Regions from separate parts of the Erwinia persicina genome, predicted to be linked through region 2. Evidence: predicted binding sites of a transcription regulator. Region 2 holds the regulator's gene; the other holds the start of a gene.
What was found. Region 2 encodes PhoB, which activates phosphate uptake and scavenging genes when phosphate is short. Its sites were predicted from a motif close to CTGTCATAAAACTGNCNNAT; they were not measured.
Positions count from the first base shown of each region.

Region 1 (6,064 bases), 820 kb from region 2:
TGTCACGTTCGATCCGCAGCCTGCCCTTCAGCAGGGTGAACTCGATGTGGTACTGACATCGGATATTTTGCCGCGTAGCGGTCTGTTCTATGCGCCGATGTTTGATTTTGAGGTACGCCTGGTGCTGGCACCTGACCATCCCCTGGCACAGAAAGTCCATATTTCCCCCGAGGATCTGGCCCGTGAAGTGTTGCTAATCTATCCGGTACAGCGACAGCGTCTGGATATCTGGCGGCATTTTCTGCAGCCCGCTGGCGTCAGCCCGACGCTAAAAAGCGTGGATAATACGCTGCTGCTGATCCAGATGGTTTCAGCGCAGATGGGCATTGCCGCGCTGCCACACTGGGTGGTGGAGAGTTTCGAGCATCAGGGACTGGTGGTCACCAAAGCCTTAGGGGAAGGACTCTGGAGCCGACTGTACGCTGCAGTACGCGACGGCGAACAGCGCCAGCCGGTCGTGGAGGCCTTTATTCGTTCTGCCCGTCAGCACGCCTGCGATCATTTACCACGGGTGCGCGATGCCTCGCGTCCGGGTATTCCCCACCCGTACGTCAGCCCTTCGTAAGGCTTTGGCCGTCGGCGAAACGCTGGTGGAGAGGAGCGCCTCAGGTCAGCGCAATCCGCTAACGCAGATGCAGCCTGAGGTATGACGGGTTATACTGCGCGCACTGCAATTGTTTCACTACAGAGAGACCCTATGACCAATAACGATGTCCTGCGCAGCGTGCGTTACATGCTGAATCTGAGCGATGCTAAAGTGGTAAGCATTCTGGCGCTGGCAGAGAGCGAAGTGACCGAAGCCGAAGTACACAGCTTCCTGAAAAAAGAGGATGAAGCCGGCTTCCGCCCCTGCCCCGATGTCATCATGGGTTACTTTCTCAATGGCCTGATTTTTGAGCGTCGCGGTAAAAGCGAAGATGCCCCCGCCCCTTCCATTGAACGTAAAATGACCAACAACATTCTGATGAAGAAGCTGCGTGTGGCCTTTGACCTGAAAACCACTGATATTCTGGAACTGCTGAAAAGTGCTGATTTTGCGGTAGGACAGTCAGAGATTGGTGCTATCTTCCGTAAACCTGGGCATAAAAATTACCGCGAGTGTGGCGACCAGATCCTGCGTAATTTCCTCAAGGGCCTGACCATGAAAATCCGTCCGGCCAAAAAAGCATAACGTCTCCATGGCAGATTAACGTCACCTGATGGCGTTAATCTTTGCACTCACCATCAGTCCTGCCATCTTCCTTTTAGAACATTTTCACTCACCAAACGAAACCCCACTCACGGCATGGAATTACTTTTGTGACTATAATCACATTTTATAGTTTCATGGTGAAAATAAATCACCAATTTGTGATGTAGATATAGCCATTCCGTCATAAAACTGTAACATTTGCGCCTTTCTTCACAGTCAGCTTTTCTGATAACGACTACGCTATGCGCGAAATAGAACATTTACCCCTGATGACTCGGGTTAATGTTTCCTTTATCTGCGCATTCGAAGCCGGATAACAGACTTTCGAGCCATGGGAGGCCAAAATGTTAAGTTTTTTCAAACCCGCTGCACATCAGCCCCGCGTTGATGACAGCCGCGTTGATCCGTTATACCGCAAGCTACGCTGGCAGATATTTCTGGGGATATTCTTCGGTTACGCTGCCTATTATCTGGTGCGTAAAAACTTCGCCCTGGCGATGCCCTACCTGGTAGAACAGGGCTTCTCACGCGGCGATCTGGGCTTTGCGCTGTCCGGTATCTCTATCGCCTACGGTTTTTCAAAATTCATCATGGGTTCGGTGTCTGATCGCTCCAACCCCCGCGTTTTCCTGCCTGCCGGTCTGATCCTGGCTGCTGCTGTGATGCTGTTTATGGGCTTCGTTCCCTGGGCCACGTCCAGCATTATGGTGATGTTTGTTCTGTTATTCCTCTGCGGATGGTTCCAGGGGATGGGCTGGCCGCCGTGCGGTCGTACCATGGTGCACTGGTGGTCACAGAAAGAGCGCGGCGGCATCGTTTCCGTCTGGAACTGTGCGCATAACGTCGGTGGCGGCATCCCCCCTCTGCTTTTCCTGCTGGGTATGGCCTGGTTTAACGACTGGAAAGCCGCGCTGTATATGCCTGCCTTCGGGGCCATTCTCATCGCGCTTATTGCCTTTGCGCTGATGCGCGATACGCCGCAATCCTGTGGCCTGCCGCCGATTGAAGAGTACAAAAATGACTTCCCGCCTGACTACGACGAAAAACATGAAGACGAGCTGACCGCAAAGCAGATCTTTATGCAGTACATTCTGCCGAACAAGCTGCTGTGGTATATCGCTCTGGCCAACGTGTTTGTTTATCTGCTGCGCTACGGCATTCTCGACTGGTCACCGACCTACCTGAAAGAAGTGAAACACTTTACGCTGGATAAATCCTCGTGGGCTTACTTCTTCTACGAATACGCAGGTATTCCCGGCACGCTGCTGTGTGGCTGGATGTCCGACAAGGTCTTCAAAGGCAACCGTGGTGCCACCGGCGTATTCTTTATGGTGCTGGTGACCATCGCCACTGTCGTGTACTGGATGAACCCGGCAGGTAACCCTGGCGTGGATATGGCCTGTATGATGGTGATTGGCTTCCTGATCTATGGTCCGGTAATGCTGATTGGCCTGCATGCCCTTGAGCTGGCACCGAAAAAAGCAGCGGGAACCGCCGCCGGCTTTACCGGTCTGTTTGGCTACCTGGGAGGCTCCGTTGCCGCCAGCGCTATCGTCGGTTACACCGTCGATTACTTCGGCTGGGACGGCGGCTTTATCATCATGATCGGCGGCTGTGTGCTGGCAGTGATCCTGCTGGCGATGACCATGATGAGCGAGAAAAAACACAAACAGCGACTGACCTCACTCTGATCGGGACGGGTAATTATGTTGAAAAACGTTATCGCAACCGTGTTACTGACCACCTCACTCGCGGCGACAGCCGCGAGTACCTCACCGCTGGTGATTGCCCATCGCGGTGCCAGTGGCTACCTGCCTGAGCACAGCCTGCCGGCGAAAGCGATGGCTTACGCGCAGGGGGCTGATTACCTTGAGCAGGATTTGGTGATGACCAAAGACGATCGTCTGGTGGTGCTGCATGACCACTATCTCGATCGCGTGACCGACGTTGCCAGCCGCTTCCCGCACCGTGCGCGGGCCGACGGGCGTTATTACGCCATTGATTTTACCCTTGCCGAGATAAAAAGCCTGGCCTTCACTGAAGGCTTCAGCCTGGAACAGGGTAAAAAAGTCCAGACCTTCCCGGGGCGTTTCCCGATGGGTAAATCAGACTTCCGCGTCCACACCTTCGAGGAGGAACTGGAGTTTATCCAGGGGCTGAACCACTCAACGGGCAGGAATATCGGTATTTATACTGAGATCAAAGCCCCGTGGTTCCACCGTAAAGAAGGAAAGGATATCTCAGCAAAAGTGCTGGATGTGCTGAAACAGTACGGTTACACCGGCAAAAACGATAAGGTCTTTTTACAGTGCTTTGACTTTAACGAAGTGAAGCGTATCAAGACCGAACTGGAGCCGCAGCGCGGTATGAACCTGAAACTGGTTCAGCTGATCGCCTATACCAAATGGGACGAAACGCAGGAGCAGCGAAACGGTCAGTGGGTGAACTACGATTACGACTGGATGTTTAAACCCGGGGCGATGAAAACCCTCGCGCAGTATGCCGACGGTATCGGGCCTGACTACCATATGCTGGTGGCTGAAGGCGCTAAAACAGGCAAGGTCACGCTGACCGGCATGGTGCAGGAGGCACACCAGAATCATCTGGTGGTGCACCCTTATACCGTGCGGGCAGACCAGTTACCGCCTTACGTCAGCAACGTCGACCAGCTCTACGACCTGCTGTACAACAAAGCCGGAGTCGATGGTCTGTTCACTGACTTCCCGGATAAGGCCGTTCACTTCCTGAAACGCTAAACCAAAGGGCCGATCGCAAAACACGATCGGCCCGGAAGAGGGACAAGGAAAAAAGGTCGACCGCTAACGCCCAGTATTGCTGGCTGAACAGCGGAGCGCCCGGCTCCTGCATCCCGTCAGACGTTAAATAACTTACGCAGGTAGTTGGGCACGGCCTGGTCTGCATTCGAACCGATCACTTCCAGTTCAGGCAGGATATCTTTCAGGCGCTGGTGAGAGTTACTCATGATGCAACCTTTGCCTGCCATACTGAGCATCTCTTTATCATTCATGCCATCCCCGAAGGCGATGCACTCCTGCAGTGAATAACCCAGTGATTTAGAGACTGCGTCCAGCGCATGTCCTTTCGATACGCCACCAGCCATCACTTCCAGACAGGTTGGCAGTGAGAAGCTGACGTTCACCCGATCGCCCCAGCGCGCCATCAGCGCCTGCTCAAGCGGGACCAGCAGTTCAGGGATCGCACAGGTAAAGAACACCTTGCTGATGCCGTCGGTCGCCAGTTGCCCGGGCTGATAAACCTGGTAGTTGAAGTCAGACTCGCGGAAAAAATCCATCTCATCCGGGCGGTGACGGTTCAGGAACCACTCTTCATCCCGGTACACGTTGGTATAAATATCCGGGTTGGTGTGCTGCAGAGCAAACAACTCAAGCGCAATATCTTCATCAAGATTATGGCTGAACACCAGCTCACCCGCCGTGTTGTGCACGCGCGCGCCGTTGGAAGTGATCATATAGGCATCAATACCCAGACTGTCGCGCATTTGGGCCACGTCAATATAGTGGCGGCCCGTAGCGAAGACAAAATGTATGCCTTTGCGGGTCAGCAACTGCAATGTCTCGCGAGCATAGGAAGAGAGCGTGTGGTCGGGTGACAGCAGCGTGCCATCCAGGTCTGAAGCAACAATACGGTACATAACACCTCTGGTTAATATGTTCTGACGGGCAGCATCACCCACCGGTATAGCATTCTGCCCGCTCAGGGGTGGCGGGAAAAAAAGGCCAGGATGGCATCCAGCGCTCTGGCGCGCATGCTGTCTTTTTCGAACAGGATCTCATGGCGGGCCCCCTCAATCACCATCGGTCTGCCGCCTTCACAGGGCTGGCCTGCAGCCACCATCGTCTGACAAAACAGATCCTGAGCACGGTTATCAACGACTTTATCGTCAGCGGCCTGCAGCAGCAGCAGGGGCGTCGATATCTGTGCTGCCTGGCTTAAAATACTGTGCCCGGCACGTACCCCTTCGCGCACCCAGTGATAGGTCGGGCCGCCCACCCGCAGTCCCGGGTCGTCGGCATAAAAGCGCAGATTACGGCGATAGCGTTCGCGACTGTGCGTAAGTTCATTGATGGCAAACGGTCGGGCATGCCATTTCCCGGTGCCCAGCGCATAGCCTTCGCGCATAGCCGGGTATTTTTCCGCCCAGTTAAGGATCGAATGGGCCATCCATAAGGGCATGGGCAGAAAAATACCGAACATCGGTGACGCGAGCGCTACGGCATTAAACGCCGCAGGCTGTCGTGCCAGCATCAGGGCCAGTATTGCCCCGCCCATCGAATGGGCCAGCGCATAGCGATGGCGGTAGTGACGGGCCACAATCTCTTTCAGATAGAGCGTTTCCAGATCATCGACATAATCTTCAAACTCGACGACATGACCACGGTGTGAATCCTGCAGCAGACGCCCCGATCGCCCCTGTCCCCGATGATCCATAATGATCACATCGTAGCCACTGTGGAACAGATCATAGGCCAGCTCCGGGTATTTCACATAGCTTTCAATACGCCCCGGGCAAAGCAGGATAACTTTATCGTGTTGCGGCGAGATGAAGCGCACATAGCGGATCGGCACGTTTTCGACACCCGCAAATTCGCCCTCTTCGCGCAGCTTCCAGAAATCCAGCAACGGGCCGGTGGCAAAAGCCGCGAAGGCCTTTTCACGCGTCAGCCAGTTGTGTTTATGATGTTCCATCGGACTTTTTCCAGAAGGGGCATTGCCCTAAAAAAAGGAGCAGGGTTCCCCATAGCGCCATGTTCAACAATAACGTATTGTGTCACAAATGAGCGTTTTTCGGGAGCTTTACCCATGACCATCGAGTGGTGGCTGACCTATCTG
Region 1 covers NZ_CP082141.1:4,398,465-4,404,528, forward strand. The annotation lists gene metR (HTH-type transcriptional regulator MetR) at 1-565, shown strand, start outside; gene K6L24_RS20295 (YehS family protein) at 698-1,171, shown strand; gene glpT (glycerol-3-phosphate transporter) at 1,537-2,883, shown strand; gene glpQ (glycerophosphodiester phosphodiesterase) at 2,899-3,948, shown strand; gene yigL (sugar/pyridoxal phosphate phosphatase YigL) at 4,065-4,865, opposite strand; gene pldB (lysophospholipase L2) at 4,928-5,920, opposite strand; gene rhtB (homoserine/homoserine lactone efflux protein) at 6,035-6,064, shown strand, end outside.
Region 1: the regulator PhoB is predicted to act here: its motif matches at 1,371-1,390, upstream of glpT (glycerol-3-phosphate transporter).

Region 2 (6,064 bases):
GACGTTCCGGTTCATCGGTTTCCTGGGCCAGGCGGCGGGAAAAAACCTCCTCAACGCTCAGTTCGCTAAGGGTTTCATTATTTTGCCGGGCGATAACCTGCTCCCGCTGTTCGCGGCTGCGGCGCAACAGCACCACCTCCACCGGCAGCGGTGCGGTCAGCTCCTGAATGCGGCGCTGTAACTCACTGAGATAGGCCTCGGTGACGATTTCAATATCCAGCCAGATGGTTCTGCCCTGCGGATCGGGCGTCAGCGCCGCCAGCTGCTGTTCGATCTGCTCCAGCGATCCTTTAATCATCTGCATCGGCTGGAAGGACGGGATCGGCAGCGCCTCAGCGGCAACGAAACGGCCCGCGTCGAAGTCGACCTGAAACACGTTTTTGGCTTTACCCAACTCATCAAAACTGAGCGGAATGGGTGAGCCGCTGTAACGAATATGGTCGCTGTTGGCAATGCGCTGGGCACGGTGAATGTGGCCGAGGGCAATGTAGTCTGCCGGGGGAAAACAGTCGGCGGGGAAGGCGTCCAGTGTGCCGATGTAAATATCGCGCACGGCGTCGCTTTTGGTCACCCCCAGAGTGGTCAGATGGCCGGTCGCTATAATAGGCAGCGTCAGTCCCAGCGCCTCCCGCTGCCTCAGCGCCTCCTGCCAGCAACGTTGATAATGATCGGTAATGGCTTCCAGCAGGCTTTGCTGCTTCTCCCGCCCTGACTGTCCACTCTGGCTACGCAGAATATCGCGTGGACGTAAAAAGGGGATCGCGCAGAGCAGCGCGCCGGGCTGGCCATCGCGGCGATTCAACATCAGGACCTGCTGGCTGACATCGTCACTGGCAGCCGCGATCACCCGGGTATTCAGGCACGCCAGAAGCTCGCGCGATTCGTTCAGCATCGCCACCGAATCGTGGTTACCGCCCAGGATCACCAGCTGACAGCCGGTTTGCTGGAGTCTGACGACAAAGCGGTTATACAGCTCGCGTGCGTAGCTCGGCGGCGAGCCGGTATCAAAAATATCCCCGGCGACGATAATGGCGTCCGCCTGCTGCGCTTCTGCTTTTTCCAGCAGCCAGTCAAGAAAGGCCTGGTGCTCAGCCGCCCGGCTTTTGGTGTAGAAAAACTGGCCAAGATGCCAGTCGGCAGTATGAATGATGCGCATGGGGGTCCTTTCATGGCGGAAATGCATGGCGGGAAGTATACCCGTCCTGCCTGCCGAATTATTCACGCCAGGCAGATTAATGCGGTGCGGGGGATTTTATTTAAGTCCATCAATGCCTTCAGGGGGTGCTTTTTTCATAAAAGTGTCATAAAACTGACGCATAATGGCGCCGCATATCCCCGTGACAACCTGTCACAGCAGCAGGAGCAATAATGGCCAAGCGAATTCTGGTGGTGGAAGATGAAGCCCCAATCCGTGAGATGTTGTGTTTCGTTCTGGAACAAAATGACTATCAACCGATCGAAGCCGAGGACTATGACAGCGCAGTTAACTTGCTGATTGAGCCCTGGCCGGATCTCATCCTGCTGGACTGGATGTTACCGGGCGGTTCAGGCATCCAGTTTATCAAACACCTGAAGCGTGAAGCCATGACCCGGGATATTCCGGTGATGATGCTGACGGCGCGCGGTGAGGAAGAGGATCGCGTGCGTGGCCTGGAAGTGGGCGCGGATGATTACATCACCAAACCTTTTTCACCGAAAGAGCTGGTGGCACGCATCAAGGCCGTGATGCGTCGTATCTCCCCGATGGCAGTGGAAGAGGTTATCGAGATGCAGGGGCTGAGTCTTGACCCGTCCTCGCATCGCGTGATGTCCGACACGCAGCCGCTGGAAATGGGGCCGACGGAATATAAATTACTGCACTTCTTTATGACCCACCCGGAACGTGTCTACAGCCGCGAGCAGTTGCTAAACCACGTCTGGGGGACTAACGTTTACGTCGAAGATCGTACCGTCGACGTCCATATCCGTCGTTTGCGTAAAGCGCTGGAACTGACCGGGCACGATCGTATGGTGCAGACGGTTCGCGGTACAGGTTATCGTTTCTCTGCACGCTATTGATCGTTCGCGCTGGAGTCTGAACCGTGTTGGAACGCCTCTCCTGGAAGAGATTATTGCTTGAGCTGTTGCTCGCCGGTCTGCCCGCACTGATCCTCGGGCTGCTGGTGGGTGGGCTGCCCTGGCTGCTGTTAGTCTCAGTACTGTGTGTGCTGGGTTTTCATTTCAACAACTTACTTCGACTCTCTCACTGGCTGTGGGTTGACCGCAGCATGACGCCTCCCAGCGGCCGTGGCAGCTGGGAACCGCTGTTCTACGGTCTGTATCAAATGCAGGCGCGTAACCGCCGCCGCCGCCGTGAGCTCGGCCATCTGATCAAGCGCTTTCGCAGTGGTGCCGAATCACTGCCCGATGCGGTGGTACTGACCACCGAAGAGGGCACCATTTTCTGGTGTAACGGTCTGGCACAGCAGATGCTGGGGCTGCGCTGGCCGGAAGATAACGGCCAGAACATCCTGAATTTACTGCGTTATCCTGAGTTTACCCGTTATCTGCGCCAGCGCGATTTTACCCGTCCGCTGACGCTGGTGCTGAACAGCCACCGTCATCTTGAGTTCCGCGTCATGCCCTACAGTGAAGGGCAGTGGCTACTGGTGGCGCGAGATGTAACGCAGATGCACCAACTGGAGGGGGCACGCCGCAATTTCTTTGCGAATGTCAGCCATGAGCTACGCACGCCGTTAACCGTGCTGCAGGGCTATCTGGAGATGATGAATGACTCCGTGCTGGAGGGCAGTCTGCGTGACAAGGCCTTGCATACCATGCAGGAGCAAACCAAACGCATGGACAGCCTGGTGAAACAGCTGCTGACCTTGTCCCGCATTGAGGCGGCTCCGGCGCTCGATCTGCAGGAAAAAGTGGATGTGCCGATGATGCTCCGGGTCCTGCAGCGGGAAGCGGAAACCCTCAGTAATGGCCGCCATGAGATTCATTTTCACACGGACCCCCATTTGCGCGTGTTTGGCAATGACGAGCAACTGCGTAGTGCGATTTCTAATCTGGTGTATAACGCCGTCAATCATACGCCGGACGGGACGCGCATTGATGTCAGCTGGCTGCGCAACCCCCAGGGGGCCCAGTTTAAGGTGAAAGATAACGGGCCGGGCATCGCACCGGAACACCTGCCGCGGCTGACAGAGCGTTTCTACCGGGTGGATAAAGCGCGTTCCCGACAGACCGGCGGCAGCGGATTAGGGCTGGCGATTGTCAAACACGCGCTCAGCCACCACAATACGCGGCTGGATATCACCAGCAAGCCCGGCAGCGAAACCTGTTTCAGCTTTCAGCTACCACTCCGATTGATTGTCAGTGCCGGACTGGCTGAGAATGCGCTGCGTTAAGTCTTACGGAACCCATGCAATGAAAACGTTAATCGCGCTGGCGCTGGTGCTGGTGATGTCACCGGCGACGGCGAAAGAGGGAATGCTGGCAGGCAATCTGACCAGCGTCGGCTCTGACACGCTGGGTAACCTGATGGCCTTGTGGGGGGATAGCTTTAACCGGCAGTACCCTGGGGTAAACGTTCAGATCCAGGCGGCGGGTTCATCAACAGCTCCGACCGCACTGGCGGCCGGGGCCGCCCAGCTTGGGGCGATGAGCCGACCGATGCAGGCCACCGAGCGTCAGCTGTTTGAGGATAACTACGGCTATCCCCCACTGGCCGTTCCGGTGGCAATGGATGCGCTGGTGGTGGTGGTCAATCAGGACAATCCGCTTACCGGCCTGAATGCACAGCAGCTGGATGCCATTTTTTCTGTTACCCGCCGCTGTGGTGGCCTGTCGGTGCCCCGAACCTGGGGGGATTTACAGCTTACTCAGCCCGGCTGGGCGACACGGGGCCTGCAGCGCTTTGGCCGTAACTCGGCCTCCGGAACCTGGGGGTTTTTCAAACAGCAGGCGCTGTGTAACGGCGATTTTCGCCACGATGTCGGTGAGTATCCCGGATCGGCAGCCGTCGTGCAGGCGGTAGCAGGAACGCTGAACGGAATTGGTTATGCCAGCGCCGGGTTTCATATCAGCGGGGTAAAAACCGTGCCGGTGGCGCGAGAGGGCAACGACTGGATTGCGCCCAGCATCGACAATATCCGCAGCGGACGCTATCCCTATGCCCGTCCCCTCTATATTTACGTCAATAAAGCCCCGGATAAACCGCTGGAGCCCCTCACCGCCGCATTCCTGCGTTTAGCGCTCTCGCCGCAGGGGCAGGCGCTGGTCAGCCAGGCGGGCTATCTGCCGCTGTCGGAGCAGCAAATGCAGCGCGCCCGCGCAATGTTAGCGCCGTGACAGCAAGCGGCGACAATAAGCAGAGTTGAATTTTATTCATGTACGATGAAATTTCCTCGTTTGCCCCTGAAAGATTCTCATGACACTCTTAGTGACAGACATGTAGACGTCCGGAAGTCCATGGATAACCTACGGTAACTATTTCGTCACTAAATTATGCGGCCACGCGCAGGCCAGGAGGCTTTCATCATGACAACATTCACCCCATACCGTGCCGAAGTGGTGGGCAGCTACCTTCGTCCCGCTGAAATTAAACAGGCCCGTAAGCAGTTCGAAGCCGGTGAGATCGATGCCGCTGCGCTGCGCCGGGTGGAAGATGATGCGATCCGTCAGGTTGTGGCTCGCCAGCGTGAAAGCGGCCTGCAGGTGGTGACCGATGGCGAGTTCCGCCGCGCCTGGTGGCACTTCGACTTCTTTGACGGACTGGATGGGGTGGAGCGCTATGAGGCTGAACAGGGCATTCAGTTTAACGGCGTACAGACCAAAGCGCGTGGCGTGAAAGTGACCGGTAAGCTTGGCTTCAGCGACCATCCGATGCTGGATGATTTCCGCTTCCTGCAAAGCATCAGCGGTGATGCCGTCGCCAAAATGACCATCCCAAGCCCCAGCGTGCTGCATTTTCGCGGTGGGCGTAAAGTCATTGATGCTGATGTTTACCCTGATCTTGATGTCTATTTTGACGATCTTGCCCGGACTTATCGTGATGCGATTAATGCTTTTTATAAGGCCGGATGCCGCTATCTGCAGCTGGACGATACGGTCTGGGCCTATCTCTGTTCTGACGATCAGAAACAGCAGATCCGTGAGCGCGGTGACGATCCGGAAGCGCTGGCGCGCACTTATGCCCGCGTGCTGAATAAGGCGATTGAAGGTAAGCCGGACGACCTGGTGATCGGTTTGCATGTCTGTCGCGGTAACTTCCGTTCCACCTGGATTTCTGAAGGTGGCTATGAACCGGTGGCAGAAATTCTGTTTGGCGGAGTCAACATTGATGCCTTCTTCCTGGAGTATGATAACGAACGTTCAGGCGGCTTCGAGCCACTGCGCTTTATCAAGCCAGGCAAACAGCAGGTGGTGCTGGGCCTGGTGACGACCAAGACCGGTGAACTGGAAGCGGTGGAAACAGTGGAAAAACGTCTGCATGAAGCCGCTCGCTTTGTCAGCCTGGATCAACTCTGCCTCAGCCCGCAGTGTGGGTTTGCCTCCACCGAAGAGGGCAACAGCCTGACCGAAGAACAGCAGTGGGCAAAAGTACGTCTGGTCGTGGAGGCCGCCAGCCGCGTCTGGTAGGTCAGCATCATTCTGTGTACGGGGCGCGACTTTGCGCGCCCTTTGTGCATCAGCAGTACATATAGTGCAGAAATTAACGCCGCACCGGGCAAAAAAAATACAAATCATGTAACGCATTTTTTCTTATAACTAAATATATGCACTGGTTATGCAGTTTTTTACACTATATCATCCTGCTTTTCCGATCCCGTATTGCCTTTCGCCGCTATAAACGTTCTACTTACCCCCGTTTTTTCGTCATCCCTCTGCATACAGAAAATAATCAGCTCACATTCGCTGTTGATAAACCTAATGTAAGTGATTTCCACTGCATAGGTTGCATCAGACCACGTATTTAGAGCCATCAGGGGCACAGGTCTTTATAAAAAAGCCTGATAACACGATTTTTCACACCATCACGGGCAACACGATTTCTTATGACACATCGTTTAACTTC
Region 2 covers NZ_CP082141.1:3,575,471-3,581,534, reverse strand. The annotation lists gene sbcD (exonuclease subunit SbcD) at 1-1,156, opposite strand, end outside; gene phoB (phosphate response regulator transcription factor PhoB) at 1,369-2,058, shown strand; gene phoR (phosphate regulon sensor histidine kinase PhoR) at 2,082-3,395, shown strand; gene K6L24_RS16535 (PstS family phosphate ABC transporter substrate-binding protein) at 3,415-4,338, shown strand; gene K6L24_RS16530 (cobalamin-independent methionine synthase II family protein) at 4,528-5,628, shown strand; gene brnQ (branched-chain amino acid transport system II carrier protein) at 6,045-6,064, shown strand, end outside.